DNA from 2 places in the Rhodococcus opacus B4 genome. Region 2 is predicted to be linked to the other one. Evidence: riboswitches for the same ligand, from Rfam matches in the RefSeq annotation. Region 2 holds a riboswitch; the other holds the start of a gene.
What was found. A riboswitch is a leader RNA that binds a small molecule or an ion and turns the genes downstream of it on or off. The one in region 2 is predicted to bind cyclic di-AMP.
Positions count from the first base shown of each region.

Region 1 (14,353 bases), 4.5 Mb from region 2:
CCGGCGCACCCACCCACGGCAGATGCGGTGCGAACCGCACCGTCGTGCGGTCGGGGGTGATGAACCCGGCGACCGCCAGCCCCACCGCGGCGACGTCGTGCCGCGCGGACAGTTCCCGCACCGCCCGGTCCAGACCGTTCTCCAGGGCCTTCGCCGACGCCGGGGTCGGCGACTGAAGCGAGTCGAGCACCTCACCGGCCGAGTCGACCACCGACGCACGGATGCTCGTTCCGCCCACGTCGATGCCGATGGTAAGCGCCGAGCCGGGGGTGCGATCGCTGCCCGTGCCTGTGCTCATGAAGATGATTGTGCCCATGCCGGATCGCCGACGTGCGCGAGTCCGCCGATCCGGCCGGCGGCGGGCACCGTCAGCGCTTGAACGTGACGGTGATCGGTTCGAATGCCGGGCCGCCGTCCGGACCGGGTGTTCCGCCACCGTCGCCCGGCCCCGGTTCCGGAGCACCGGGGCCCGGAGGGTCGTGGTCGGTGTGCTCGTCGAGGACCTGCCGCAGCACGGCGATCAGCACGGACGCCTGGCCGGCGAGCAGGGTGACGAGGTCGTGCTGCTCGCCGCGGATCAGGGCAGCGAGCGCGCACACCGGGCACCACGCGCAACCCGACCACGGGCCGGTGCCTTCGGCCGCTCCCTGGGCGTCCGCCGCGGCGTGCGGCGCCGCCGCGCGCTGGAGGATCGGCTCGAGACGGTCCAGGGCGGTCTCGGCCAGGGCCCGCAGTTCCGCCAGCAGCTGCGCGTGGTCGTCGTTCATACCGGCCACACCTGAGGGTCGGGCGTGAAGCGCACGACCAGATCGCTGCCGTCGAGTTCTGCGCCCGCGACGACGCACCGGCGCAGGACCGAGGCGAGGCGCACCCGGCGGCGCACGCCTTCCGCTCCCACGACCAAGTCGTCCTCCACCCGCCCCAACGTGAGGGTCGACGGGTTCACGAGCGGCAGATACATCCGCATCGTGTACACAGAATCCACACCGGCCCCCGATTCCAGCCCCACCCGCACAGCAGGCGGGTTCTTCCCCAACACCGCAACCGCGTCCGTGTCGTCGGCGTACAACTCCCGCGCGATACCGCCGAGATCGGCCCACCCTACCGGCTCCGTCACCGACCGGGTGACCGAGAGGATCACGGTGGTGCCCGCGGAGGCGGTCAGCTCGGCGAGCACCCGCTGCTGCAGTGCCCGCCGCCTGATCAACCATGCCACACCGGGATCGTCGTGTCCTGCCGGCGAATCGAAGTGCGGCAGAAGGTTGTTCACGAGGATCGCATCGATGCGCAGACCGGACAGCGCGGCCACCGCGACGGTGCGCCGGGTCTCCGTCAGCACCACGCGCTCCGGTGTCGTCACCAGTCGCACAGTGGTTTTCGCACGATTCGCGAGCAACTCCCGGACCTCGCCGACCGCTGAGACGACCTGTTCGATCAGCGACACCAGCATGACGAGCCGGGGGTCGGAACCCAGCAGCGCGGCGATGCGGCGGTGCTGCGGCCACACCCGTTCGAGGTAGTCCAGGGTCATCGCGGGCGCGGCGAGCGTCCGGAGACAGTCCGCGGTGGGCGGGCAGTCGACCACGACGGCGTCGTACTCGCCCTCGGTGGCGAACCGGACGATCTCGCCGAGACCGAGCACGTCCTGCACGCCGGGCAGCCCGGTCAGCTCCTCCGGTTCGAGCGCGGACAACTGGGCGCCGTGGTCGTGCGTGCCCGCGGCCGCGAGAACCGCTGCCAGGCTGCGGAATCTGTTCTCCAGCAACGTGAGGGTGTCGAGTTCGAGGACGTCGAGGGTGTCGGTCACGGACACGATGTCGTGGGCGGCGGCGATCCCGACCACGTCGGCGAGGGAATGCGCCTGGTCGAGCGAGACGAGGAGCGTCCGGTTCCCGGACTCGGCCGCCGCCTGTGCCGTCGCGGCCGCGAGCGTCGTCTTACCGACGCCCCCCTTCCCCACGAAGAACTGGACCCGCGCAGGTCCCGTACGGCCCTCGCTGCTCAGCCTTCCACCCGCTTCTTGAGTTCCTTGAGCGCGGTGTCGGTGATCGCCTTCTCCGCCTTGCGCTTGAACAGGCCGATCATCGGAATGGTGAGGTCGACGGTGAGCTCGTACGTGACGGTGGTGCCGCCGTCCGGCTCGTCCTCGAGGACGTACGAACCGAACTGCGACTTCTGGATCTCACCGGACTCGAGTTCCCAGCTGACCGACTTGCCGTCGGGCGCCCAGTCGTAACGGAGTACGTACGTGTCCTTGACCATGCCCGCGTCGAGCACGAAACGCACCCGGTCGGCGCGGCCGTTCTTTCCGGGTTCCATGACCTCGACGGACTTCGCGGCCGCCACCCACGCGGGGTAGGCGTTGAAGTCGGCGATCACATCCATCACCCGGGCGGGCGGCGCCTCGATACTGATCGACCTCTTGGTCCTCTCGGGCATGGAGTGAACGCTTCCTTTCGCCTGGCCGACCCGCCCTCGATCGCGGGGCCACGCCGTTGCCGGTTCCGTATGTCTGTGTGGTGCCCGACTATCACACACGATTCCGGCGCCCGGACACAATGCCGACCCCGCCGCGACGGCCGGAACGGGCTCAGGACGGCGGTTCTCCCGGGGCGCGACCGGCCTCGAGTTCCTTCTTCACCTCGAACGACATCACCTTGCCCTCGACGCGCCTGCGGCGGTTGAGGGCGGCCAGATCCGGGGCGGGTTCGCTGCGCGCCGGTTCGGCGTGGAGGAAGTAGTGCACGATCGCCCCGTCCAGCACCGGCTCGAGCCACACTTCCATCGTCCCGGTGAGAGGTCCGGCCACGGTCCAGCGGATGCCCTTCTCGGCACGGTCCTCGCGGACGGCGAGGGTGAGGTCGGGCCACCACCGGCGCCACCGGGCCGGCGGTGCGATCGCCGCCGCGACCTGCTGCGGTGGGGCCGCGATGAACGTCTGGTCTGCGACCTGAATGCTGCTCACGGCGACAAGCTTCACATACGGCCGCCGACGGTGGCAGCGGGGTTCCGCGGCACTGCGCGGGCAGGGCCCTGACCACCCGCGTTCGGGCAGGAGGCGAAGCAGGCGGGGGAAGGTCTAAAGTTGGCGACGACAATCCTACTCGCCAGTATTTTCAGTGTCGGAGGTTTTCGTGCCCGAGTTCAGCGCGCCACAGTCGTTCACGATCGCGGAGGACGCGTCCGCGGTCGACTCGGTGTTCGCCCATGCCGCGGCCGATCCGACGCTGGTCGTGTACAAGCGCAAGATCGACGGACGATGGACCGACGTCACGGCCGCCGAGTTCGCCGCGCAGGTCACCGCGGTCGCCAAGGGGCTCATCGCCATCGGCGTCCAGCAGGGCGACCGGGTGGCCCTGATGTCGGCCACCCGCTACGAGTGGCCGCTCGTCGACTTCGCGATCTGGGCGGCCGGCGGCGTCACCGTCCCGATCTACGAGACGTCCTCCGCCGAGCAGGTCCGCTGGATTCTGGAAGACTCCGCCGCGATCGACCTCGTCGTCGAGAACGCGGCGCACGCGGCCACGGTGAAGGCGGTGGCCGCCGAGGCCACCGCACTCCGCGGTGTCTACCGGATCGAGGCGTCCGAGAGTGGCCGCGGCGTCGTCGAAGAACTGACCGAACGGGGTGCCGACGTTCCCGAGTCCGAGGTCCGGGCCCGCGTCGCCGCCCTGCAGGCGAGCGATCCGGCCACCCTCATCTACACGTCCGGCACCACCGGCAGGCCCAAGGGCTGCCAGCTCACCCACGCCAACCTCATCGCCGAGTCCAAGGGCATCCTCGATTCCAGCCTCGGCACCCTGCTGAAGACGCCCGGCGTCAGCACCCTCATGTTCCTGCCGATGGCGCACGTCCTGGCGCGCGCGGTCAGTATCGCGTCGTTCGACGCCGGCGCCGCACTCGGGCACACCAGCGACATCCCGAACCTCGTCCCCACGTTCGGCGAGTTCCGCCCGGACTTCATCCTGTCCGTGCCGCGGGTGTTCGAGAAGGTGTACAACAGCGCCCGCGCCAAGGCCCACGGCGAGGGCAAGGGGAAGATCTTCGACGCCGCCGCCGAGACGGCCATCGCGTGGAGCGAGGCCCAGGACGACGGCGGCCCGGGACTGGTCCTCAAGGCCAAGCACGCACTGTTCGACAAGCTCGTATTCTCGAAGCTGCGGGCCGCGCTCGGCGGCAGGTGCCAGCTGGCGATCTCCGGCGGCGCCCCGCTCGGTGCCCGCCTCGGCCACTTCTTCCGCGGCATCGGCATCACCATCTACGAGGGCTACGGCCTCACCGAGACGTCCGCCGCGTTCGCCGTCAACACGATCGGCGAGCAGAAGGTCGGGTCGGTCGGCAAACCCCTCGCGGGCAATTCGGTTCGCATCGCCGACGACGGCGAGATCCTGCTGTCCGGGCCCGTCGTCTTCGGCGGCTACTGGCGCAACGAGAACGCGACCGCCGACGCGATCCAGAACGGCTGGTTCCACACCGGCGACCTCGGTTCGGTCGACGCGGACGGCTACATCACCATCACCGGACGCAAGAAGGAGATCATCGTCACAGCGGGCGGCAAGAACGTCTCCCCCGCCCAGCTCGAGGATCACCTGCGTGCCCACCCGCTGATCAGCCAGGCCATCGTCGTCGGCGACCAGCAGCCGTTCATCGGCGCGCTCATCACCATCGACGCCGACGCACTGCCGGCGTGGAACGAGCGCAACGGCAAGCCTGCCGGCACGAAGGTCGCGGACCTGCTCGCCGACGCCGACCTCACCGCCGAGATCGACGAGGCCGTCGCGGAGGCCAACAAGCTCGTGTCGCACGCGGAGGCCATCAAAAAGTTCCGGGTCCTGCCCGTCGACTTCACGGAGGAAACCGGCGAGCTCACGCCGACGATGAAGCTCAAGCGCAACGTGGTGCACGACAGCTTCGCCGACGACATCGCCGCCCTCTACGCCAAATAGTGCCCGCGGCTCGTGAGTACTTCTCAACCGCCCGCGGTTGAGAAGTACTCACGGGGCGGTCACGCCAGGAGGGACTGCAGCTTGGCGGCGAGCACGTCCCATCGCCACTGGGCCTTGACCCAGTCCCGGCCTGCGGCGCCCATCGCCGCCGCCCGGTCGCGATCCGACAGCACCGCGATCACCGATCGCGCGACCTCGGCCACCGACGTGCCGTCCACGACCATTCCGGTTTCGTTCTGCCGCACCGTTTCCGGGGCACCGCCGGACTGTCCGGCGATGACCGGGACCCCGGAGGCCGACGCCTCGAGGAACACGATGCCGAGGCCTTCCACGTCGAGTCCCGCTCCCCTCGTGCGGCAGGGCATCGCGAACACGTCGGCGATCGTGTGGTGCGCCGCCAACTCCGCGGACGGCACCGTTCCCGTGAACACGACGTGATCCTCGACGCCGGCCGAGCGTGCGAGGGAGCGGAGGCGGTCCTCGTAGGGTCCGCCTCCGACGATCACGAGAAGGGCTCCGTCGATGTGTTCGCGGACGGTCGGGAGCGCCTTGATGAGGATGTCCTGGCCCTTGCGCGGCACGAGCCGGGACAGGCACAGGATCGTGGGCCGGTCGCCCAGCCCGTACCGGGACCGCAGTTCGGACCGCGCGCCGCTGTCCGGAGTGAACAGGTCGGTGTCGACTCCGGGCGGCAGGTGCTCGAGTGCCGCGCCGGCGCCGAATGCGGACGCGAATCGGCCGCGTGTGTAACGGCTGACGTACGTGACGACGTCGGTGCCCTCGCCGATCCGGCCGAGGGCCTGGCGGGCGGCGGGGAGCATCGACCACCCGACCTCGTGGCCGTGGGTGCTCGCGACCACCCGTTCCGCTCCGGCGCGCCGCAGCGTCGAACTCAGCAGTGCGAGGGGGGCCGCTGCGCCGAACCAGACGCCGGTGCAGTCGTGTTCGGCGAGCAACCTGGTGGCGCGGCGCGCGACGAACGGTGTGGGCACCATCAAAGTGGTGGGGTGACGGACGACCTGAAACGGTTGCCGTGCATCGAACTTGACGTGCGAGTCACCGCGCCAGCGCGGGGCGTAGACGACCAGGTCCTCGGCGGGAAGGTGCTTGGCGAAGGTGTGCAGGTACGACTGAATTCCGCCGGGTCGCGGTGGAAAATCGTTCGTCACCAACAGGGTTCGGCGCATGGGATCACCGTAGGCGGTCGGCCGCGCGGTCGGCGACGCAGGGTCACCCCAGGTGAGCGCCCACCCAGTCGGTCCAGCGGTCCCGGAACTGCGCGGCGTCGACACCGAGGACGTCGGACAGTCGTGCGTCGATCGTGTCCGAATCGGACTCCCCGACGGCCAGCGTCCGGTACAGCTCCGTCAGCTTCGTTTCGCCGTACTGCTCCGCGACGAAGGCGTTGATCGACCATGCGGTCTCGTAGGCGACGGAGCCGCGTTCGCCGGACTCGGAGAAGTCGGTGTTCTCGGGAAATCCGGTCGGCGGGCCTTCCGCGCCCACCTGTGCGGTCAGGGCCGGCGCGATCTGTCGTGCGGGCTCACCGGTTCCCCGGTAGGCGGCGTACTCGGCGTAGCCCTCCAGCACCCACATCGGTGAGCGATCCACCGTCTCGGCGCGCGCCGCCACGTGGATGAGTTCGTGTCGCAGGATCGCCCGCCGGGTGACGTCGGTGAGCCGGTCCGCCGACGAGGGACTGAACACGATCCGCTGCCCGGTGGCCGCGCCGGCGCCGGGGTCGACGGCGTCCGAGATGGCGACGGCGGCGATGCCGCGCCCGTCGTGGTCGGAACCGACGAGGGCGGTGAACTCGTCCTGCGAACCCGCGACCCACACGAGTGCGCGGCCCGCCCAGTCCGAACCCCACAGCTGGGTGGCGTTGACGACTGCGGCGGGGAGCTCCTCCGCCAGCCGGTCCACCATCGTGACGTTCTCGGGGTGCCCGAGCACCACCGACGTCCGGCCGTCGCCGGTGTCGACGCGGCGCGACACGACGGTTCCGAAGTCCCACGGTCCGCGCCAGGTGCGCCGGTCGCCGTCCATGGTGGCGCTGTCGCTGACGAGTGCCCAGCTGTCACCGCGGCGGGCGACGACGAGCGCGACCGGTTTGCGGGTGGGGCTCTCGTCCGCCCCCGCGATCGCGTAGCGGAGTTGCACGGCCGGCGCCCACACCTCGTCGGCCCCGAGCGCGTCGACGAGACTCGACGGCACCGCCGTCTCGGGGCTCTCGGCGATCTCGTAACCCCAGTCCGAGAATTCCACCCCGGCAACGTTGCTCGCGCGGCGCGTCTCGGCCGCCAGGAAGCCCGGCGACGCCGCCCGATCCATCAGGCCGGACAGCCGGGCCGTGTCGTTCGTCCGCACCGCCGACGCCCACGTGTCGAGGAGCACCTGGACGGCCGCAGCACGCGACTCGGTGTCGGCCTGGGCCGCGCCGACCGCCCCGTCGGCGCCCCGCTCGTCGCGAGAAAACCCGGTCAGCGCGAGTACGACGACGACGGCGAGGACGAGTCCGGCCAGCGCGGCCAGCTCCCACGGGCGCGCCTGACGGCGTGAGGTCGGATCCGTTGCGGGAGACGGGTCTGATGCGGGCACGCCGGTGAGTGTATGAGCACGCCCGCGTGCCCTTGCCGGACGGTCGCCGTCAGTAGCGGCGCGCCCCGTAGAAGGGGAACTTCGCCATCGACTCGATCTTCACCGGCACACCGAACGTCGAGGCGTGGAGGATGTTGCCGTTTCCGGCGTACAGGCCGACGTGGGACGCATCGTTGTAGAAGAGGACGACGTCGCCGGGCTGGAGTTCGTCGCGGGACACCGGGCTGCCGCCGCTGGCCTGAGCCTGACTGGACCGCGGGAGCGTCTTGCCGATCTGCTTGTACGCCCAGACGACGAGCCCCGAGCAGTCGAACTGGTCCGGTCCGGTGGCGCCCCACACGTACGGGTCGCCGATGCGGGTCATGCCTGCCTGCAGCGCGCTCGTGCCCGAGCCGGGAGTGAGGTGCGCGAGGATCGTGTCGGGGTCGAAGCCGGGCGGAAAGGGCGTGCCCGCCAGCTGGTCGCGCTCGGCGCCGGTGAGGTCTCCGAACGCCTTGATCACGTCGGCGATCTGCGCCTGCAGGTCGCTCTGCTTGCGTTGCAGATCGTCGCTGACCACCTTGGCCTGCTCGGTTGCCGCCCGCGCGGAATCCGCGGACTGCTTCGACGCCTCGGCCGCTTTGGTGGCGTCCGACGTGGCCGACTGGAATTGCGCGACCTGATTGCGGGTGTCGTTGGAGATGGCGTCCAGGGCGGACATCTGGTCCAGGAGTTGCTGCGGTGAGTCGCTCACCATCACGGCGAACAGGCGATTGGTCCGGGCGCCCTGGTAGTTGGCGGTGGCGAGTTTGTTCACCACGGGCTGGAAGACGGCGACGCGCGCGTTGGCCTCGTCGAGCACACCCTGGTCGGCCGCGAGCCGGGCGTCCGCGTCGCGTTGCGCCGACTGCTTGGCCTCGAGATCGATCTGCGCGTTGTGGAGGGCCTCCGACGTCTGCTCCGACTGCCGGGACAGGTCACCGAGCTTGGTCAGCGCCTCGGTCGGGTTGGTGGTGACCGGGTCCGCACCCGCCTGGACGGAGGGCAGCGACACGAGCGCCGCCGACAGCACTCCGGCTGTCAGCACGCTGCCGAGGGAGCGCTTCATCTTGTGTGAGGCCACGGAAATGCGGTTCTCCGATCGTCGATCTCCACCAGCCGCGTCGGTCGTCCGACGAGCGGCTCAGGAATTTCCCCGGCCGATGCGACCGCGGAGTGCCGAAGAGGTGGTGACCCCGCGTTGCCGCCCGGTTGGCGCGACAAGACTTCGCAAGGTCTCGGATAGGTTACGGAATGGCATACGTTTGTGTCCACCCATGTCACGACGGGGTGGCGGCGGTCACCGGGCGGGCGAACGACACGCTGTCCGCCTGCGGCGCAACGACATCGAGGGTGGGTTCGAATCGGAGTTCGAACCCACCCTCGTGGTCGTGCGCGATCCTACGAAGCTACCCCGTGCATCCCCGCCCTCGACTCGGTGGATGCCTCGCCTCGCGAATGGATCAGTAGCGGCGTGCGCCGTCGAACGGCATGGACGCGATGGGCGCCAACTTGACCGGCTGCCCCTCGGTGGAGGCGTGGATCACGTTGCCGTTGCCGGCGTAGATGCCCGAGTGCGAGCCGCCGTAGAAGGAGATCACGTCGCCGGGGCGGAGATCGGACTGCGACACCGGAGTACCGGCGGCCGCCTGCGCGTAGCTGGTGCGCGGCAGGTTCAGTCCGGCCTGCTTGAACGCCCACTGCACCAGTCCGGAGCAGTCGAACGAATTGGGACCTGCGGCGCCGTAGACGTACGGCGAGCCGAGCTTGGTCTGGGCGGCCTGAACGGCCTTGTCACCTGCGGTGCTGCCTGGCGCCGGGGGCGCGGGCAGGTTCGGGACACCGGGGATCTGCGGGATGACGACACCCGGGATCTCGAAGGTTCCGACACCGGGGATGGTGATGGGGTCTGCGGCCGCGGGGGCCGCGGTAGCGGTGAGCGCTCCGACTGCGAGCGCGCCGGCGACGACTGCCCGTCGCACATTCCGCTTGGAAACTTGTGACGCCACGAAAGGGGTACTCCGTTTCTTCCATTCATCCGCCGACCGAGTTAGCTGACGGGTTCGGGCTGGGAAGATCAGCCCTACCCACCGGTGCGTGAGGACGTCCCGGCGGGATTCACCCCAGTAGAAACTTGGGTTCCCGGTACGACCGCTCTCGCGAGTGGCCGATTAGGCGGTGACTAGCGATGCTGCCCCGGTGTTGGGGCTGCGAGACTCCGCTAGGTCTCAGGAAGGTTACGAAACGGAATACCCCGATGTCGACCGGAACACGCGGAAAGTGTCCGTTTGCGCCGTTTCGGCGCCTGCGGGCGCGCGATACCCGCATTCGGTAACGACTGGATAACAAGCGGTATGTTTCCGTCCGCTCTTCGACAGCGGGAGTGGACATTTCACGAATCCCCGCCGCTCCCCTTTCGCGCACCGCTCCGCGTTCCCGCTGTTCAACGGGGGTGGAGTGGGCGCCGCCCGGACTCCGCGCCGGACCGGCGGCCCTCGGTCGCCGCAACCCCGGAACCCCCGTTCGCGGGCGCGCGCCGGACCGCCGACCCCCTCACTGCCGCAGCCCTCGAACGGGCAGTGTGATCCTCGTCTCTCCGGGCTCCCCGGGCGGGTCTGTCGGTGCCCGTCCATACGCTCTGAGCCGTGAGTGTCCCCGGCGTACCCGAACAGCTGAGATTCGACGAACTCGACACCCCGCTGCGGGACACCACGTTCGTGGTGGTCGACCTCGAGACCACCGGAGCGCGGCCGGGCGAGGACGCCATCACCGAGATCGGGGCGGTGAAGATCCGCGGCGGCGAAGTGATCGCCGAGATGGCCACCCTCGTCGACCCGGGCCGGTCCATCCCGCCGCACATCGTCGAGATCACGGGCATCACCACCGCGATGGTGATCGACGCACCGCGGATCGAGCGCGTGCTGCCCGCATTCCTCGAGTTCGCACGCGGAGCGGTGCTCGTCGCCCACAACGCCCCCTTCGACACCGGATTCCTCAAGGCCGCCGCCGCGGCCACCGACACCCCCTGGCCCAAGTTCACCGTGCTCTGCACGGTCAAACTGGCCCGGCGCGTTCTCACCCGCGACGAGGCGCCGTCCGTGAAGCTGTCGTCGCTGGCCCGGCTGCTCGACGTCGGGACCACCCCCACCCACCGCGCCCTCGACGACGCCCGCGCCACCGTCGACGTCCTGCACGCCCTCATCGCCCGGGTCGGCAACCAGGGAGTGCACAGTCTCACCGAGCTCGTCGACTACCTACCCGACGTTTCCTCCCACCAGCGGGCCAAACGCACGCTCGCCAGTCATCTCCCCCACGCTCCCGGCGTCTACCTGTTCCGCGGGCCGTCCGACGAGGTCCTCTACGTCGGCACGGCGACCGACCTGCGCCGCCGGGTGCGCAACTACTTCACCGGCTCAGAGACGCGCGGCCGGATGAAGGAGATGGTCGCGCTGACCACCCGGATCGACCACGTCGAATGCGCGCACGCTCTCGAGGCGGGGGTGCGCGAGCTCCGGCTGCTCGCCGCCCACACGCCGCCGTACAACCGGCGGTCCAAGTACCCGAAGCGCGGCTGGTGGATCACGCTCACCGCGGAGGCTTTCCCCCGGCTGTCGGTGGTGCGGACCCCGGCCGCCGATTCGCTCGGACCGTTCCGGTCCCGCTCGACCGCCGTCGACGTCGCCGACGTCCTCGCCGAGTACTGCATTCTCCGCACCTGCACGAGTCGCATACCGAAGGGCCGTGAGCACGGTGCGCAGTGCCCGCCCCGCGAGCTCGGGCGCTGCCCCGCGTCCGTCCACGGCCGCAATACGGAGGACGCCTACCGCCCCGGTCCGGAACTCTTCCGGCTCTTCCTGCGCGGCGCCGACGACGCGCCGCTGCATCGGATGCGCGCGCGGGTGGAGGAACTGGCCGCGGGCGAGTTGTTCGAGAACGCCGCGCGGCTGCGGGATCGCACCGCGGAGGTCGTCCTCGCACTGCGCAGGATGCAGCGCCTGGCGGCGCTCACCGCCCTCGATCAGCTCGTCGCCGCGCGCCCCGCCGCGACGGGCGGCTGGGAGTTCGCGGTGATCCGTTCCGGGCGCCTCGCGTCCGCGGGTTGCGCCCGGCGGGGAATCCACCCGATGCCGGTGGTCGACGCGCTCGTCCTCACGGCCGAGACCGTCGTTCCCGACGCGACTCCGCTGCGCGGCGCGTCCCCCGAGGAGGCCGGACTGCTCGCGCGCTGGCTCGACCAGGACGACACCCGCATCGTCAGCGCGTCCTCGGGGTGGTGCGAACCCGCGCGGGGCGCCGGATCCTGGTCCGCGTGGTGCGCGCTCGCCCGCGCCGGCAGCGCGTCGACACGGGACGCCGAGACCCGACCACCCGCACCGGGTTCCGCCGACCACCGCTTAGGCTGGCGATCATGATCAACGCCATCGTCCTGATCCACGCCGAAGCCCACCGCATCCCGGAGACCGCTCAGGCCGTCGCCGACATCGAGGGCGTCGACAAGGTCTACTCCTGCGCAGGCGACGTCGACCTGATCGCGATCGTGCGGGTGCGGGACCACGCGAAGATCGCGGAGGTCGTCACCGAGGAAATCAACAAGGTGGACGGCGTCTCACGGACGGCGACGCACATCGCGTTCCAGTCCTACTCGAGCGCCGACGTGGAAGCCGGTTTCTCGATCGGCGAGTAGGCCCGCCGGCTATTTGCTGCTGGCCAGGCCCGACGTGAGTTCGGCCCACCGCCCGAGCAGCGCTCCGGCCGCTCCGCTGTCGATGGACTGCGCCGCCGTCGCGAGCCCGTCCGACAGTCCGTCCTCGAGGGTGCGGCCGCCGAGACCCCGGAACGCCGCTATCGCCGCCGCGGCGTTGAGCAGGACCGCGTCGCGGACGGGTCCGGTCTCGCCCGCGAGGAGTCGCCGCGCCACCGCCGCGTTCACGTCGGCGTTGCCGCCGCGCAGTTCGTCGAGCGACACCCGCGCGATGCCGATGTCCCGGGGGTCGAATCCACGGGTGGTCACCGAGCCGTCCGCGACGATGTGGACGGTCGACGTGGTCGACGTCGTCAATTCGTCCAGGCCGTCGTCGCCGCGCACCACCAGTGCCGAGTTGCCGCGCTGCGCGAGCACACCGGCCACCACCGAGATCAGGCCCGGGAAGGCACAGCCGATGAGGCCGGCCCGCGGGCGAGCCGGGTTGGTGAGCGGTCCGAGCACGTTGAAGACCGTCGGGATGCCGATCTCCTTGCGGGGCGCGCCCGCGAACCGCAGCGCCGGGTGGAACACCGGCGCGAAGCAGAAGCCGATGCCGACCTCGCGCACGCAGCGGGCCACCTCGTCGGGACCGAGATTGATCTTGACGCCGAGCGCCTCGAGAACGTCCGCCCCACCACTCTTGGAGGACGCCGCCCGGTTCCCGTGCTTGACGACGCGGATGCCGGACGCCGCTACCACCAGTGATGCCATCGTGGAGATGTTCACGGTGTTGGATCGGTCGCCACCGGTGCCGACGATGTCGACGACATCGTCGTCGACGGGGACCTTGCGCGCGTGCCCGAGCATCGAGTCCGCCAGGCCGCGCAACTCCTCCGGCGTCTCGCCCTTCATCTTCAGGGCGACGCCGAATGCCGCGATCTGCGCGGACGTGGCGTTGTCGGACATGATCTCGTCCATCGCCCACTTCGCGTCGTCCACCGCGAGGTCACGTCCGTCGGTGAGCGCACCGAGGACCGACGGCCAGGTGCGCGCAGGCAGCACACCGTCGTTGGTCCCCTGAGCAGTCGGGCTCTGCATCGTCGTGTCCCCTTGTACTAGTGGCGGATCCGATCCCTGGCAGCCTAGTCACCGGGCGGATCGGACTCGCGCGCCGGTTGCGTCGCGTCCCATCCCTCGACCGAGCCGCCGAGCCGCTGGGCCAGCCCGGCCATCCTCGACCGTTCCTGGGAACAGTGCAGCGCGTCGAGCACCTGAACGCGCTGCAGCACCAGTTCGACCGTCGCACCGGCCTCGGCCGGGGACGCAGGCCCGTCCGGATCCCGCGGACGGTAGCCGTCCTGGGCGGCGATGGACACCGCATCGGCCACCGAGGACGCCGGCAGCCGCAAGTGGTGCCGCAGTACCGCTTCCGCGTCGGCGTCCCACCGCGGATCCTCGGCGGCGGCGCGGTCGAGCGCGGTCGAGCACGCCTCCACGTCGTCGAAGCTCGAGGCGACGACCACGAGGTCGGGCCGATCCTGATCGAGAGGGGTCTGCTTCCGACTGCCGAACAGTCGCCGCAGCCACCCCGTACTGTTGTCTCCAGAGCGCATGACTCCACCCTTTCACGGTCCGCGACCAGGCTGTCAGCAGGGAGAATCGGACAAGCGGGGCGCCCCGGCGCGCCGAGGGTGGACCCGGGTAGTCGTCTCTTACGACGAAGCGTCATACTTCTGTCTGTGACGAGCGCAGTAGGGACTTCAGGATCAGCAATCACCCAACGCGTGCACTCGCTGAACCGACCTAACATGGTCAGCGTTGGCACCATCGTGTGGTTGTCAAGTGAGCTCATGTTCTTCGCAGGGCTCTTCGCCATGTATTTCGTGGCGCGAGCGCAGGCGAACGGGAACTGGCCGCCGGAGCCGACCGAGCTGAATCTGTTCCTCGCCGTGCCGGTGACGCTGGTGCTGATCGCCTCGTCGTTCACCTGCCAGATGGGTGTCTTCGCGGCCGAACGCGGCGACGTCTTCGGCCTCCGCCGGTGGTACCTCCTGACCTTGGCGATGGGCACGTTCTTCGTCCTCGGCCAGGCCTACGAGTACATCCA
Region 1 covers NC_012522.1:885,910-900,262, forward strand. Annotated here, with positions in the region: gene ROP_RS04090 (ROK family protein) at 1-316, opposite strand, end outside; gene ROP_RS04095 (hypothetical protein) at 369-767, opposite strand; gene ROP_RS04100 (ArsA family ATPase) at 764-2,005, opposite strand; gene ROP_RS04105 (SRPBCC family protein) at 2,002-2,439, opposite strand; gene ROP_RS04110 (polyketide cyclase / dehydrase and lipid transport) at 2,591-2,965, opposite strand; gene ROP_RS04115 (AMP-dependent synthetase/ligase) at 3,135-4,946, shown strand; gene ROP_RS04120 (glycosyltransferase family 4 protein) at 5,006-6,133, opposite strand; gene ROP_RS04125 (peptidase MA family metallohydrolase) at 6,177-7,544, opposite strand; gene ROP_RS04130 (C40 family peptidase) at 7,594-8,646, opposite strand; gene ROP_RS04135 (NlpC/P60 family protein) at 9,026-9,571, opposite strand; cyclic di-AMP (ydaO/yuaA leader) riboswitch at 9,586-9,750, opposite strand; gene ROP_RS04140 (DEDD exonuclease domain-containing protein) at 10,208-11,974, shown strand; gene ROP_RS04145 (Lrp/AsnC family transcriptional regulator) at 11,971-12,246, shown strand; gene trpD (anthranilate phosphoribosyltransferase) at 12,256-13,344, opposite strand; gene ROP_RS04155 (hypothetical protein) at 13,389-13,859, opposite strand; gene ROP_RS04160 (aa3-type cytochrome oxidase subunit III) at 13,986-14,353, shown strand, end outside.
Region 1: linked by a shared signal. The riboswitch ahead of ROP_RS04135 (NlpC/P60 family protein) and the one ahead of ROP_RS24975 (transglycosylase family protein) in region 2 are both predicted to bind cyclic di-AMP.

Region 2 (14,353 bases):
TCGAGCTGGCCGCCGCCGACGCTGACCGGGTCGACGATGCGGTGCGTCGCCACACCCTGCGCGTCGACGTAACCGATGGTCACGCTGGAGCGTTCCCGCGCCGCAGCGTTGAGCAGGGCGATGGTCGCGGCGCTGCTGGCCCGCGACCCGTCGGACCGGATGCCGCCGGAACCGCGGGCCGACGCCGCCAGATCACCGGCGCGCAGGGTTCGGACGACGGCGTCGAGCTGGGCATCCGTGGCCACGGCGGGGGTGCGGGCCGGGGCCTTGCGCCGGGTCACGACCCGGGCGCCGCGCGGGCGCAGGTCGACGAGGGCGCCGGACGAGTCCTCGCCCGCCGGCGCGAACCCGGCCGCCCGCAATTCGCCCAGCACTTCCCGCAGCGGTGCCTGCGACACCGCCACCGTCGGAGCCAGCGCGCGCAGGGCCAAAGATGCAGCGACCGGTGACGCCAGGACCTCCGCGAGCAGCGTCGGGTCCTCGCAGCGGACGAACGACGCCGCGACACCGGCCCGGAGCCGGCCGTGGCGCCGCGCGACGTCGTCGATCAGATACGACAGCGACTGCGGGACGGGGGTGCGCGACCGGGTCGCGAAGAGGCTGTGCAGTTCGGCCGCCGTCATCCCGACGTCGAGGGCGCGCCGCACGCTGTCCTCGCTGATCCGGTACATCGACGCCGCACCGGCGGACTCGATGTCCGCGACGAGGGTGATCTGCTCCAGCAGGTCCGGGGTCAGCGGTCCCGGGGCGACGACGGTGAGGTCGGCCTGCACGAGGACGTGGTCGACGGGTTCGGGCAGCGACGCGTGCATCTCGGACTCGGCGTCGCCGCCGTGGAGCAGCGCTCGTCCCGGGGAGCTGAGCGCGCCGCGGGCGACGAGCCCGAGGGTCGCGGCCTCCTCGAGGGTGCGTTCCACCGCGTGGACCCGCAGCCGGGCACCCCAGCGGGGCCGGCGCCAGGCCAGCAGGCGACTGACCTCGGCGGGGTCGGCCGAGTGCCCGCTGCCCAGTTCGGCCAGCAGCCCCAGGATCGCCTGCCGATCCCGCGGCGCGGACGGCGCGCGCACCTCCTCGGACAGCGCGGCCACCGGTTTGTCGTTGGCGTCGCGCATGCCGATGAACCACGCCATGCGCGGCAGTTCCAGCCACGCCGCGGCCAGGGCATGCCACCGCCGGGCGACCGGGGCGGTCAGCCAGTTGTCGACGGCGGTGGTCGGGGCCCAGTAGTTCTCCCCGGTGTCGGTCGTGGGGGCCGGGTCCGGGGTGCCGCTCGCGATCAGTCCCGCCGCCGACAGCAGTTCGACGAGCAGGCTCAGCCGGTTCTCGTCGATGCCGGACGTCTTGGCGATCCGCCGCAGTTCCCGGACCCCGAGACCTCCCGCCCGCAGAGCCGGTGCCGGGATCTCGCCGAGCGCCTTGACGACGTCCTCGCAGTGGCGAACCAGTTCGAGAGCCTCACCGGCGGCGGCGGCGTTGATGTCGGCCGGCTTGTGTTTGCGGCCCGCCACTCCGGGCGCGGCCAGCGAGGTGGGGTCGAAGACAGCTTCCCCGCGCAGGACCTGCCGCACCTGGAACGGCAGTTCGACGGTCTCGTCGTCGATCCACCGCAGCAGCCCGGCGGCGAGGAGCCGCTGAACGGGACGGTCGGGAGGTGTCCCGGGAGCCGCGTCCCGGGTGCGCCCGATCGAACTCGACTTCGCCAGGGTCTCGAGGATGTCCCGTTCGGCGGTCTGCAGTCCGGCCAGCGCTGCCGTGATCCCGGCTTCGTCGAGCGTCTCGACGGGTTCGGCGCTGCGCCCGACGCGCCACGGGATGGCGGCCACCACGGCGGGAACGATCCGCAGCGACGTCTTGTCGCCCCAGACGATCCCGACGGACCGCAGGCCGTCGAGGGTGGCGTCGACGGTCTTCTTCGTCGCCCGCGACCCCACCGCCTCCTGCAGGGTGGCCCGGGGCACGGGCACCTCGTCGGCACGCCCCAGTGCCAGGAGTTCGAGGACACCGAAGTCCAGGGACGTCAGGTTGTCGGCCGCACGGGCGACCGAGGCCCGTTGCTCGGCGCGGCCGGCGAGGACGGCGATCGTGGCCGGCGGCGGGACCGCGAGATCCGGGCGCCTCCGGAGCAGATCCGTCAGTTCGGCGTCGCTTCGAGCGGCCAGCCAGTCCGCGAGCGTCGCGGCGCCGCGGGGGGAGACTGCGGTGCCGTTGGTGCTCGCGGTGGTGTCGTCGGTGTCGGTCATCGACTATCAGATTAGAGACCTGGGCTGTACGTCGCCGAATGCTCCTGTCAAAATGGCACCGTGGCTAACAATTCGAAGAAGCAGTACGTGGATCCAGGGTGGCCCGAAACCGCCGATGGAGATCACGCCGTGACCGAACTGTCGTCGACCCGTGCGGGCGGATTGTCCCCGTTCGGCGAGGACACCGAGTTCCCGTTGCCGGCGGAGTCGTTGCCGTACGCGCACCCGCACACGGTGATCAACCGCTGACCACGCGACAGAAGAGGGGCCCTGCACCGGATCGGTGCAAGGCCCCTCTTCTGTGAGGTGCGGGGATTACTGCGGGAGCAGTCCCTTGTTCGCGTCGATGAGCTGCAGGATCTGGGGATCGATCGCGATGCCCTGGGCCTTGACGGCCTCGATCGCGCTGTCGACGACGCCCGCGTACTGCGAGGTGCCGTTGGTGCTGGGGACGCCGCCGGTGATGTCGGGGAGTGCCGGCGCCGCGGGGGCCTCGGGCACGGTGGCGGGGGCGGTGCGCTGGGTGGGTGCGCTGCTCAGGCCGAGGCTCGAGGAGCAGGACGGCCATGCGCCCCAGCCCTGGGAGTCGAGAACCTTCTCGGCGACGACGATCTGCTCTTCACGCGAGGCCTGGTTGGCGGTGGCTGCGTACTGGGTTCCACCGTGTGCGTTCCAGGTGCTCGGGGAGAACTGGAGTCCGCCCTGGAAGCCGTTTCCGGTGTTGATGCCCCAGTTGCCGCCGGACTCGCACTGCGCGAGGCGGTCCCAGTCGGAGTCGGGTGCCGCGTTCGCGGTGCCCGAGAAGGCTGCTCCGGCGACGCCCATGATGGCGCCGGTAACGGCGACCTTGGCGACGGTGCGGCCGGTGGTGGTGGGCTTGCGATGGCGTCCGCTCATAGTGGTCGAGATCCTCTCCACACGCGCCTGCGAGGTCAGCTGTCGGGTTCGGGCTGAGAGGTCGCCCGGCCTCGCCTCTCCTGGCTGGAGAGGGTCTGGCTTCACCCCAAGATCCGACTGTGCGAGGCACATTCGGACCGGTGTCCGTCTGGAAACTTGCGTTCCCTGGAGGACTTTGGGTCCCCCGTCCTCGTCCCTGAAATGCTTCGTCGGGACTCCGGTACCCGCGGGACGAGGTTTGGCGCGGCGGGCCGGACGTGGCCGATGTTTCCTCGGCCGGTGACGACGGTAACGGGCCGAGGCCGCAGTGTCACCATTTGATAACGCGGAGTGTCTTCGCCTGTTGCGGGGCCGCATTCGGCGCGCGGGAACTCTTCCCAGCTAGTGGGGGCGAGACGCGCGTATCCCCGAGCTGTTGCCCTTCCGTTACCCGGTCGTTATGTGAGGAAGCTCACAGCGTTACGGAGCGTCGACGATGTCCTTGCCGAGGGGCATGAGCGAGATGGGAATCATCTTGATATTCGCGACGGCGAGCGGGATCCCGATGATCGTGATCGCCATCGCGACGGCCGTGACGATGTGCCCGATCGCGAGCCACAGACCTGCGATGATGAACCAGATGACGTTGCCGATCAGCGAGGCGACCCCGGCCGTCGGCTTGTCGATCACGGTCTTCCCGAACGGCCACAGCGCGTAGACCCCGACCCGGAACGACGCGATGCCGAACGGGATCGTGATGATCAGGATGCAGCACAGGATCCCGGCGACGAAGTACCCCAGCGCCAGCCACAGACCGCCGAAGATCAGCCAGATGATGTTGAGCAGAATTCTCATGATCGTCCCCTCGGTGGTCGGGAATGCATCGGTGGTCGGGTGTGTCAGCGCGAGCGTCTGCCCTGACTCAGCGCCGCGACGATTCCGAGGAGGAATCCGATCGGGCAGGCGAGGGCGATGAGGTAGAGAACGAGACCCGGTTCGGAATCGGAGAGCACCGGGGTCAGGAAGATCGCCACGATCGCGACGAAGCCGATCGCGAAGAGGGCGAGCGCGACCCGCAGGAGTCCGTCGCCCCTCCGGGGTGTCTGAGGAGTGCTCGAAGGAGTCGATTCGTGGGCCACACCAGCAACGATAGTGCCTGGAAACCCGAATGCCGGAGGGGGTGGGTCCAAGGTAGACTGTGGGCACTGCGCGTCCCGCACCAGAGGTGGGGCGCGCTGTTTTGCATACCAAGTGCAACCAATACCAAGTGCAACCAACTGCACTCCAAGTGATGAGCGGGTGAACGCGGTGCCGACCGGCAAGGTGAAGTGGTACGACGTCGAAAAGGGCTTCGGCTTTCTGTCGCAGGAGGAGGGGGAGGACGTCTATGTGCGTTCGTCCGCTCTTCCCGAGGGCGTCGAGGGCCTCAAGGCCGGTCAGCGTGTCGAGTTCGGTATGGCCGCCGGTCGGCGCGGACCCCAGGCGCTGAGCCTGAAGGTGCTCGACCCGGCGCCGTCGCTGCGTCAGAACGCCGCGCGCAAGGAGCCGTCCGCCAAGAAGCACACGCCGGACGAACTGCACGGCATGGTCGAGGACATGATCACGCTGCTCGAGGCGAAGGTCCAGCCGGACCTGCGCAAGGGCAAGTACCCCGACCGCAAGACCGCCCAGCGCATCTCCGAGGTGGTCCGCGCCGTCGCACGCGAGCTCGACAGCTGATTTTCCGAGAAGAAGGGCCCCGCGCTGCGACAGCGCGGGGCCCTTCTTCGTGAGCGTGCCGTTCTACGCGGTCTTGATCGACCAGGCGGCCCGGGCCTGCGTGAGCCCCTGCTCGTCGATGACGGCGGACGGCAGCTGGATCTCGACGCCGGCCAGTTGCAGGTCGTCCGACGAGGGCACGGTCACGGCGCGGGTCTCGCCGGCGCGGTGCGCCTGTTCCTGGACGAGGACCTGGCCCGAAGAATCCTGGTAGACGACCAGCATCCGCCACGGCGCGTCGACGATCTCCGGCGGCAACGACAGCTGCAGCGACGAGCCGGGGGGCACGTCGAGTTCGGCGATGTCGCCGGTCTCGCAGTCCTCGAGGTACAGGTTGCAGTAGCCGAGCGGGGCGACCTGCTCGGCCCGGTCGTGCGCGAAGGCCGTGATCTCGGGCAGGCGGGGCGAGGAGTTGCGGACCAGTGTGTAGAGGACTCCGACGAAGGCCACCAGGACCACCACCAGGCCCACCGTGATCAGTGCCAGGATCTTCTTGGTTCGCGCCTGCATTCTCACTTACTTCACATTTCCTGTCGATCGGTCGGCCCGGTGGGTCGAGAGGTGCTCGGTCACTTCTTGTTCGGCCAGGTCGGGGCGTTTTCCTCCGAGCCCCGGCAGGAGGGTGCTGCCGCGGTACGTGAGGATGGTCTGGACGAGCCCGACGGTCATGACGGCGGAGACCACCGAGAACCCGATCCAGTATTCGGTGGGCAGCAGGACGCCCAGCGCGCCGCCCACCACCCAGCTCAGCTGTAGAACGGTCTCCGACCTTCCGAATCCGGACGCGATCGACTCCTCGGGCAGGTCGTGCTGCAGCGACGCGTCCAGCGACACCTTGGCCAGGGCGCTGGCGGCCGACGCGACGAGCGTGGCGAGGGCGGCGGTCAGGAGATTGTCGGTGATCGCGGCGAGGACGGCGATGATCCACACGGCACCCGTGCAGCGCAGCACGATGAGGGCCGGGCGGCCCAGCTTGATCCGGGCGCCCGCCGCGTTTCCGGCGAAGTTGCCGATGCCGGCGGCCGCGCCGACCAGGCCGAGCATCGCGGCCTGGACCAGCGGCTCGTGGTCGGTCTTCGACTTCGCGACGAACGCGATGTACAGCGTGAGGAACCCGGTGAGCACGCGGATGGTGCTGTTTCCCCACAACCCGGTGATGACCGCGCGGCCCAGCGGTTGCCTGCGTTTGCCGGTCTTGGCGGTGGCCGGGGCCTCGGGCTGCAGCACGCGGGTGCGTCCGATCACCTCGGTCGGGTGTTCGTCGCCGTGGTACGTGAGGGTGGCGGGGACCTCGCCTTCGGTGACCTCGACCCACGACGGGATCCGCATGGAGAGGTACGCGCCGAGCGCGGTGATGACGGCCGCCAGCCACAGCGCGCCCACGGAACCGGTGGCCATGGCCAGACCACCCGCGAGGGCGCCCGCGCCGATGGTTCCGCCGAGCAGCCCGAACACGGTGAGCCGGGAGTTGACGCGCACGAGGTCGATCTCCGGTGGCAGCACCCGTGGCGTGACCGCACTCTTGAGCACCGAGAACGATTTGCTGAGCACCATCATTCCGAGCGCCGCCGGATACAGCACCCAGCTGTCGAAGTTGAAGACGAGAACGATCGCCAGGATCGTCCGGAGACCGAACGACGTGGCCAGCGCGACGCGGCGGCCGTGCTGGAGACGGTCGAGCATCGGACCGATCAGGGGAGCGATGACGGCGAACGGGGCGATCGTGATCAGCAGGTACAGCGCGACCTTCGTCTTGTCCTCGCCCGTCGCGGCCGAGAAGAACAGCGTGTTCGCCAGGGCGACGGCGATGGCCGCGTCGGTCGCGTTGTTGGCCATCACCGCGTAGGTGAGCGCAGTGAGTCCCGACTTGTCCGCACCGTCCGCCTTCGCGGCGCGGTGGAACGTCGCGATGCCCTTGTTGGTGAGTTCCCGGCTGCGCATCGCCGCCACCCGGGTGACGGTGAGCTTGCGCGGCATCGGCGGCGCCTTGGGGGCGTCCGCCCGCTCCTCGTCGGACCGGGGACGTTGCCCGCCGCCGACCGGGTGCAGGGGCGGCAGCGGCGTCCGCCGGCCTCCCGGGCGGGCCGCCGGCGGGTATTTGTCGTAGCCGGGATGAACGGGGGGCCCGGAATTCTCGTCGGGAGCCCGACCGCCGTCAGGCTCGTGGGGTTCGCGCGGTCCGGTCACTCCCTAATTCTGTCCTAGTCGGGAGACATGCGACCACAGCAACCCCGGCCAATGCTGGTCAGATCGGCCTGTCAGGGAACGAACCGCACCTCGAACATGGCCGGCCAGTACTTTCCGGTGACGAGGAACCGGTCGGTTCCCGGGATCTGGGCGATGCCGTTGAGGACGTCGACGTCCCGCGGGCCGGGCGGAAGCGCATCGCGGACGGCGGAGGCGTCGATGTCCGCGGTGACCCGCCCGTCCGACGGATCGATGCGGACGAGGGTGTCGGTGGTCCAGACGTTCGCGTAGATCGCGCCGTCGTCCGCGCATTCGAGTTCGTTGAGCCGGGAGACGGGGTTTCCGTCCTGCACCACCTGCACGCTGCGCCGGGGCTCGAATGTGACCGGGTCGCGGAACGTGAGGGTGGGGGAGCCGTCGCTCGTGACCAGCGCGCCGGGCAGCGCGCAGATGCCCCACCCCTCGCCGTCGAACGGGACCCGCCGCTGTTCGGCGAGTGTCGCGCGATCCCGGACGACGGCGACCCCGTCGCGCCACGTCAGCTGCCAGATCGTGTCGCCGCTCACCGTGATGCCCTCGCCGAACAGGGGAGACGGCAGTTCGGCGCGCACCCGAACGGCGCCGCTGTCGAGGTCGGTGGCCTGCACCCAGGATTCGCCGGGGCGGCCGGTGCCCTCGAGCAGTTCGGTGCCGTCGATCTCGAGTCCCTGGGTGAACGCGTTCGGGTCGTGGCCGACGGTGCGGACGATCTCGGTGTGAAGGTCCGCGCGGGGCGCGCCCGCCGCCACCGGGCTCTGCGGCGAGCATGCGGTGACCATCCATGCCACCGAGAGCAGGGCCACCGCGAGCAGGGCTGGGACGAGGTGCCTCCGGCCGGTCATCGGACCAGCATGACAGCCCAGGTGGGCACGCACTTGCGGTGGTGCGGCAAACTGGTGGTGTGAGTGTTGCTTCTTCCGACGAGCGCGCAGTTGCGCGTCCCGTACTGACCGACGCCGTCGAGCTCGCCCGAACCGCAGTGGTCGAACTGCAGGAAGGGGGAGTCGGCGACTACCTGGGCGTCACGTCCGAGGACGAGTGCGCCGCGACTCACCGTTTCGTTGCGGACCTTCCCGGCTACCGGGGCTGGCAGTGGGCGGTGGTGGTGGCCGCCGATCCGGAGTCGGACCGTGCCACCGTCAGCGAGCTCGCCCTCCTCCCCGGACCCGACGCCCTGGTGGCGCCCGACTGGATTCCGTGGGACCAGCGGATCCGCCCCGGAGACCTGTCCGCGGGCGATCTGCTGGCACCGCCGGCCGGTGACCCCCGCCTCGTCCCCGGCTATGTCGCGACGGGTGACCCCGAGATCGACGACGCCGCCCTCGAACTGGGCCTGGGCCGTAAGCAGGCGCTGAGCCTCGAGGGTCGCCTCGACGCCGCCCAGCGCTGGCACGACGGCGACTACGGCCCCGATTCCGAGATGGCCAAGGCCGCGCCGTCGACGTGCGGGCTGTGCGGTTTCTACCTCCCGCTCGCCGGCGCCCTGCACGGGGCGTTCGGCGTGTGCGGCAACGAGATGGCCGCCGACGGGCACGTCGTCGACGTCATGTACGGGTGCGGCGCCCACTCCGACACCTCGCTGCCCTCGGGCGCCGGTTCGCCGCAGTACGACGCGTACGACGACGGCGCCGTCGAGGTCGTCGAGCAGGCCGACACCGAGACGGGGGCCGCTGCCGAGGTCACCGAGGCCGAGGAATCCGCATCGACCAGCTAGCCGATCCTTTCGGCACCGCCGCACTGAGGGATTCGACGCTCCTCGCGTGGCGCACGTCCCCGACCCGCCTGCGGGAGGACGCCGCGGCCGAATCCGACCTGGCCCGGGCCGGCTACCGCGACCGGCTCCTCACCGAGCTGGCGCAGAACGCGGCCGACGCCGCGGCCCGCGCCGAAGTGCCCGGTGAGCTGTCCGTGCAACTCGACGGACGAGTCCTGAGCGTGTCCAACACCGGCACACCGCTGGACGAGCCGGGAGTGCAGGCGCTGGTCGCGCTGCGGGCGTCGAACAAGTCCGGGACGACCGTCGGCCGGTACGGCGTCGGCTTCACGGCGGTGCTGTCGGTGAGCGACGAGGTCGAACTGCGGTCGACGTCCGGTTCGGTGCTGTTCTCCGCGGACCGCACCCGGGCGGAACTGCGGGACCTCGACGGCGCCGACCCGGGCGCGGGTGTGCCTGCCCTCCGGCTGGCGTGGCCCACCGGGAACCGCCCCGCCGCCGGCGCGGAGTCGGAAGTCGTGCTGACGCTGCGCGAGGACGTGGACGCCGAGTCGCTGCTCGCGTACATGGCACGCGAGGCACCCGACCTTCTGCTCGAACTCCCGGCGCTCGTGTCGATCACCGTGGGCGACAAGCAGTTCCGCCGGCGCGAACGGCCACTCGATTCCGGGCTGACCGAGGTCGCGATCGGCGACGACCGCTGGTGGCAGTACGAGTCCGGGCGGGCACGTTGGCTCGTCCCGGTCCGGGACGGCGTCGTCGCACCCGTGACCGAGGACGTCCTGCGCGCCCCCACCCGGTCGGACGAGGAACTGTCGGTACCGGCGATCCTCGTCGCGGACATCGCCATGCAACCCGACCGCAGGCGGATTCTGCCCGGCGCCGCGATCGCCGAATTGGCCACCGGATACGCCGAGTTCGTGGCCGCGATGCCGCCCGAACAGCGACTGTCGCTGGTTCCCGTCCCCGCGTTCGCACGCAGCGAGGTGGACTCCGCGTTGCGGGACCACCTCGTCGCCGAACTCCGGGAACAGCCCTGGCTGCCGACCGTCGACGGCACGGACAAGGCCCCGGGCCGGGCGTCGGTGGTCCCCGGGCTCACCGACGAACTCGCCGAACTGCTCGCCGAGATCGTCGACGGACTGGTCGTCCCGGATCTGTCCGGCCCCCGCTGGGCGCCTGCGCTGGCCGCGGTCGACGCCCATCGCCTCGGCCTGGCCCGCCTCACCGAACTCCTCAGCGGCGCCGAGCGCGCACCGTCCTGGTGGCAGCGCCTGTACGCCGCGCTCGAACCGCTGGCCGTCGACGCCCTCGCTGCGGAGGAACTGGCGTCGATCCCGGTCCCGCTGTCCGACGGCCGCACCGTGACCGGACCGCGAACGGTGTTGCTGGGTCACGACATCGACGGTGTGCTGGGTGTCGACTGGACGAGGCTCGTCCACCCCGACGCCGCGCACCCGCTGCTGTCGAGGCTCGGCGCGAAGACCGCCACGGCCGTCGACCTGCTCTCGGATCCGGCGTTGCGCGCCGAGATCGAGGACCTCGACCCCGACGACGCGGCGGCGGCCGAGGAACTGTCGAGCGCGGTCCTCGCACTCGCCGGCCGCGTCGACCCCGGCGTTCTGCCGTCGTGGCTCGGTCTGCTGCCCCTGCCGGATGTCGACGGGGAGTTGCGCGGCGCGGACGAACTGCTGTTGCCCGGTGCGCCACTCGCCGAGGTCCTGGTGGACGACTCGCCGTTCGCGGGCGTGGACTCCGCTTTCGCCGAGCGGGTCGGGGAGGACGCCCTCCGCGCCGTGGGCGTCGGCTGGGGCTTCACCGTGCTGCGTGCCGAACTCCCCACCGGCCCCGACCACGACCTCGACGACGAGGACCGCTGGTGGGACACGCTCGACGACGACCCCGACGTGATCGGCGCGGTACGCGACCTGGACCTGGTGGACGAGGACCGCTGGCCGCAGGCGCTGACGATGCTCGCCCGGGACCCGGCGACGCGTCCGCTGCTCGCCGACCGCGCCGGGTACACGGCCTGGTGGCTGCGTCACAACGCGGAGTTGGACGGTCAGGTGCTCGGTCTGCTCCGCGACGCCGCCGACGAGACGTTCGCCGGACTGCTCGACCCCGTCGAGCACCCGGAATCCGCCGTGTTCGCCGCAGCGCTGGCCCCCGCGACGGTCGACTCTCCCGAACTCGCGCAGCTCCTCCTGGATCGACTGGCCGATCCGGACCGCGAACCGAGCCCGGCGGTGATCGCGCGGGCGCACAGTCTGCTCGCGGCCGCCGCGGCCGCCCATCTTCTCGACCTCGAGGAACTTCACCTGCCCGAACACGTGCGCGGCCTGACGGGCGCACTCGTCGACCCCGGCGACGCCCTGGTGCTGGACGCACCGTGGCTGGCCGCCGCGGTGCCGCGCGAGCGCCTGGTGGTGGGAAGCCTGGACACCGCCGAGGCTCTCGCCGATCTGCTGGACCTCCCCCTCGCGTCCGCGGCGATCCGCGGCACCGTCACCGGTTCCGGCCGTGAATCCTCATGGGACCGCGAACCCGCCGCCGTGCTCGCCTTCGCCGCACTCGGCCGCGACCTGCCGCACGGTACCGTCGTCGTCCATCCCCGGCTCACGGTGAAGCTCACAGGCGCGGTCGACACCGAGATCGCGGTCCCGTGGTGGGTGGACGAGCAGCGAACCACCCATTGCTCCGAGTCGTGGGCCGAAGGCACGTGGGGCGCCGCCGGTGTTGTTTGACCAGAGCGTGCTCGACAGTGCGGTCGAAGACCGCGCACCCTGGCTGATCGACGTCGTCACCGTCGTCACGCACAGCGGCGGAACCGTCGCGGCCTGGATCGTGTCCACCGTCCTGACCGCGGTCCTCCTGCTGCAGGACCGCCGGCGGGAAGCCGTCCTCGTCGCCGGCGCGATGCTGTCCGGTCTGGCCGTGATGACCGCGCTCAAGAATCTGTTCGAGCGGCAGCGCCCCCCACTGCCGGATCGGCTGGTGGAGATCTCGTCGTTCTCGTTCCCGTCCGGTCACGCGATGATGACCGCGATCCTCGCGAGCGTGGTCGTCGCCGTCATGCTCCGGGTGGTGCTGGTGCGGCACGTCCGGATCGCGCTCGTCGCCCTCTTACTGCTGTACACGCTGGCGGTGGGCCTGTCGCGCGTCTACCTCGGCGCGCACTGGATGACCGATGTCCTCGCCGGGTGGGCGTTCGGCGCGCTGTGGGCGGCGTTCTGGATCCTGCTGACCCGCAACCGGCCCCGCAGCGCCCGGACCTAACGAAGATCGAGTCCCTGCTGTATCACTCGAGCAGTCCCTGCTGTATCACTCGAGCAGTCCCTGCTGTGCCCCTCGGCTGCCGCGCCGCGCCGCCCGCCGCTGCAACGCGAACAATCCGTACCCGAGGAATCCGACGACGACCCCGGCTATACACGTCGGAAGCGCATCCGACCACCGGTCGCCCGTGACGATCACCACGACCGTCGCGACCGCCCACGCGGTGGTTCCCAGGATCAGCGCAGGTCGCGGATCGGCGAGGCGCTGAGTGAGGGGTCGGCGATCTGCGGTTTCGTTCACCGAATGAACGCTACCCTCGCCGTGGTGCCCTAATCTCCAAGGGCGACGCGCGACTTCTGGCGATGGGGACTGAACAATGGGTGCTGCTCCGAAACTGCTCGACAACTACTTCAAGATCACCGAGCGTGGTTCGACGGTAGGCGCGGAGATTCGCGGCGGCGTGGTGACGTTCGTCGCGATGGCGTACATCGTGGTGCTGAACCCGCTCATCCTCGGCAGTTTCTCCCCGGACGACGCCGTCGCCAAGACGGACGTCCTCGGCAACATCCTCCCCGTGAACCAGGTGGCCGCGGTCACAGCCCTGGTGGCGGGGCTGATGAGCATTGTCTTCGGGGTCGTCGCGAACTACCCCTTCGCGATCGCGGCGGGCCTCGGCATCAACAGCCTCCTCGCCGTCACCATCGCGCCGCAGGTCACCTGGCCCGAGGCGATGGGTCTCGTCGTGATCGACGGGGTCATCATCGTCGTGTTGGCGCTCACCGGTTTCCGGACAGCCGTCTTCAATGCCATTCCCGCCGAGCTGAAATCCGCCATCGCCGCCGGTATCGGCATGTTCATCGCGTTCATCGGTCTCGTCGACGCCGGGTTCGTGCGGCGCATCCCCGACGTCGCGGGCACCACCGTTCCCGTCGGCCTGGGCATCAACGGATCGATCTCGTCCTGGCCGACCGTGACGTTCGTGTTCGGTGTGCTGCTGATGGGTGTCCTGGTGGTGCGTAAGGTGCGCGGCGGTCTGCTGATCGGCATCGTCGTCACCACCGTGCTGGCCGCGATCATCGAGGCCGTCGCCGGCGTCGGACCGTCGCTGGGCGTCAACCCCCACGGCTGGAACCTCAGCGTCCCCGCAGCTCCCGATGTGCTGGTGGAACTTCCGGACCTCAGCCTCGTCGGCGACGTCAGCATCTTCGGCGCGTTCACTCGCATCGGCGTACTGGCGGCCAGCCTGCTGGTGTTCACGCTCGTGCTCGCCAACTTCTTCGACGCCATGGGCACGATGACCGGGCTCGGCAAGGAGGCCGGCCTCACCGACGAGGACGGCAACCTGCCCAACGTCGGACGGGCCCTCGTCGTCGAGGGCACCGGCGCGATCGTCGGCGGCGGGGCCTCCGCGTCGTCGAACACGGTCTTCGTGGAGTCCGCTTCGGGTATCGCCGAGGGCGCCCGCACCGGACTCGCGAATGTGGTGACGGGACTGCTGTTCCTGGCCGCGATGTTCCTGACCCCGCTGTATTCGGTGGTGCCGATCGAGGCGGCCGCGCCCGCGCTGGTCGTGGTGGGCGCGATGATGATCGGCCAGGTCCGCGACATCGACTTCACGAAGTTCTCGATCGCGTTGCCGGCGTTCCTCACGATCGCCGTCATGCCGTTCACGTATTCGATCGCCAACGGCATCGGCGTCGGTTTCGTCTCGTGGGTCGTGCTCAATGCTGCGAGCGGTGGTATCAAGAAGATTCACCCGTTGATGTGGGTGGTGGCGATTCTGTTCGTGGCCTACTTCGCGGTCGAACCGATCACCGACGCAGTAACGTAAACGGCGGCCGATCGGTCCCGTATTGTCATTCCCGTGACCACGGATACGCGAGCACTCGCCAGCGACCTTTCCCTGGCTGTCGTGCGCCTCACGCGTCACCTGCGTGGGCGCCGCGTCGACGCCCAGGTATCGCTGACCCAGCTGTCGGCTCTGGCCACTCTCGCCCGCGACGGCGCCATGACGCCGGGCAATCTCGCGGCTCGCGAGAAGGTGCAGCCGCCGTCGATGACCAGGGTCATCGCGTCGCTGGTCGAACTGGGACTGGTCGAGCGGGCACCGCATCCCACCGACGGACGCCAGATCATCGTCACGCTGTCGGACGCCGGTCACGCGCTGATCGCCGACGAGACCCACGCCCGCGAGGCGTGGATGAACGAACGGCTGTCCGGGCTCGACGAGTCTCAGCTGAAGACCCTCCGCGACGCGGTCGGCATC
Region 2 covers NC_012522.1:5,432,845-5,447,197, forward strand. Annotated here, with positions in the region: gene ROP_RS24965 (helicase-associated domain-containing protein) at 1-2,240, opposite strand, end outside; gene ROP_RS24970 (hypothetical protein) at 2,301-2,489, shown strand; gene ROP_RS24975 (transglycosylase family protein) at 2,556-3,137, opposite strand; cyclic di-AMP (ydaO/yuaA leader) riboswitch at 3,146-3,359, opposite strand; gene ROP_RS24980 (YccF domain-containing protein) at 3,597-3,971, opposite strand; gene ROP_RS24985 (hypothetical protein) at 4,016-4,255, opposite strand; gene ROP_RS24990 (cold-shock protein) at 4,425-4,835, shown strand; gene ROP_RS24995 (DUF2771 domain-containing protein) at 4,899-5,384, opposite strand; gene ROP_RS25000 (MFS transporter) at 5,391-7,061, opposite strand; gene ROP_RS25005 (glutaminyl-peptide cyclotransferase) at 7,133-7,942, opposite strand; gene ROP_RS25010 (DUF3027 domain-containing protein) at 7,981-8,814, shown strand; gene ROP_RS25015 (hypothetical protein) at 8,991-11,558, shown strand; gene ROP_RS25020 (phosphatase PAP2 family protein) at 11,548-12,090, shown strand; gene ROP_RS25025 (DUF2530 domain-containing protein) at 12,136-12,387, opposite strand; gene ROP_RS25030 (NCS2 family permease) at 12,464-13,918, shown strand; gene ROP_RS25035 (MarR family winged helix-turn-helix transcriptional regulator) at 13,952-14,353, shown strand, end outside.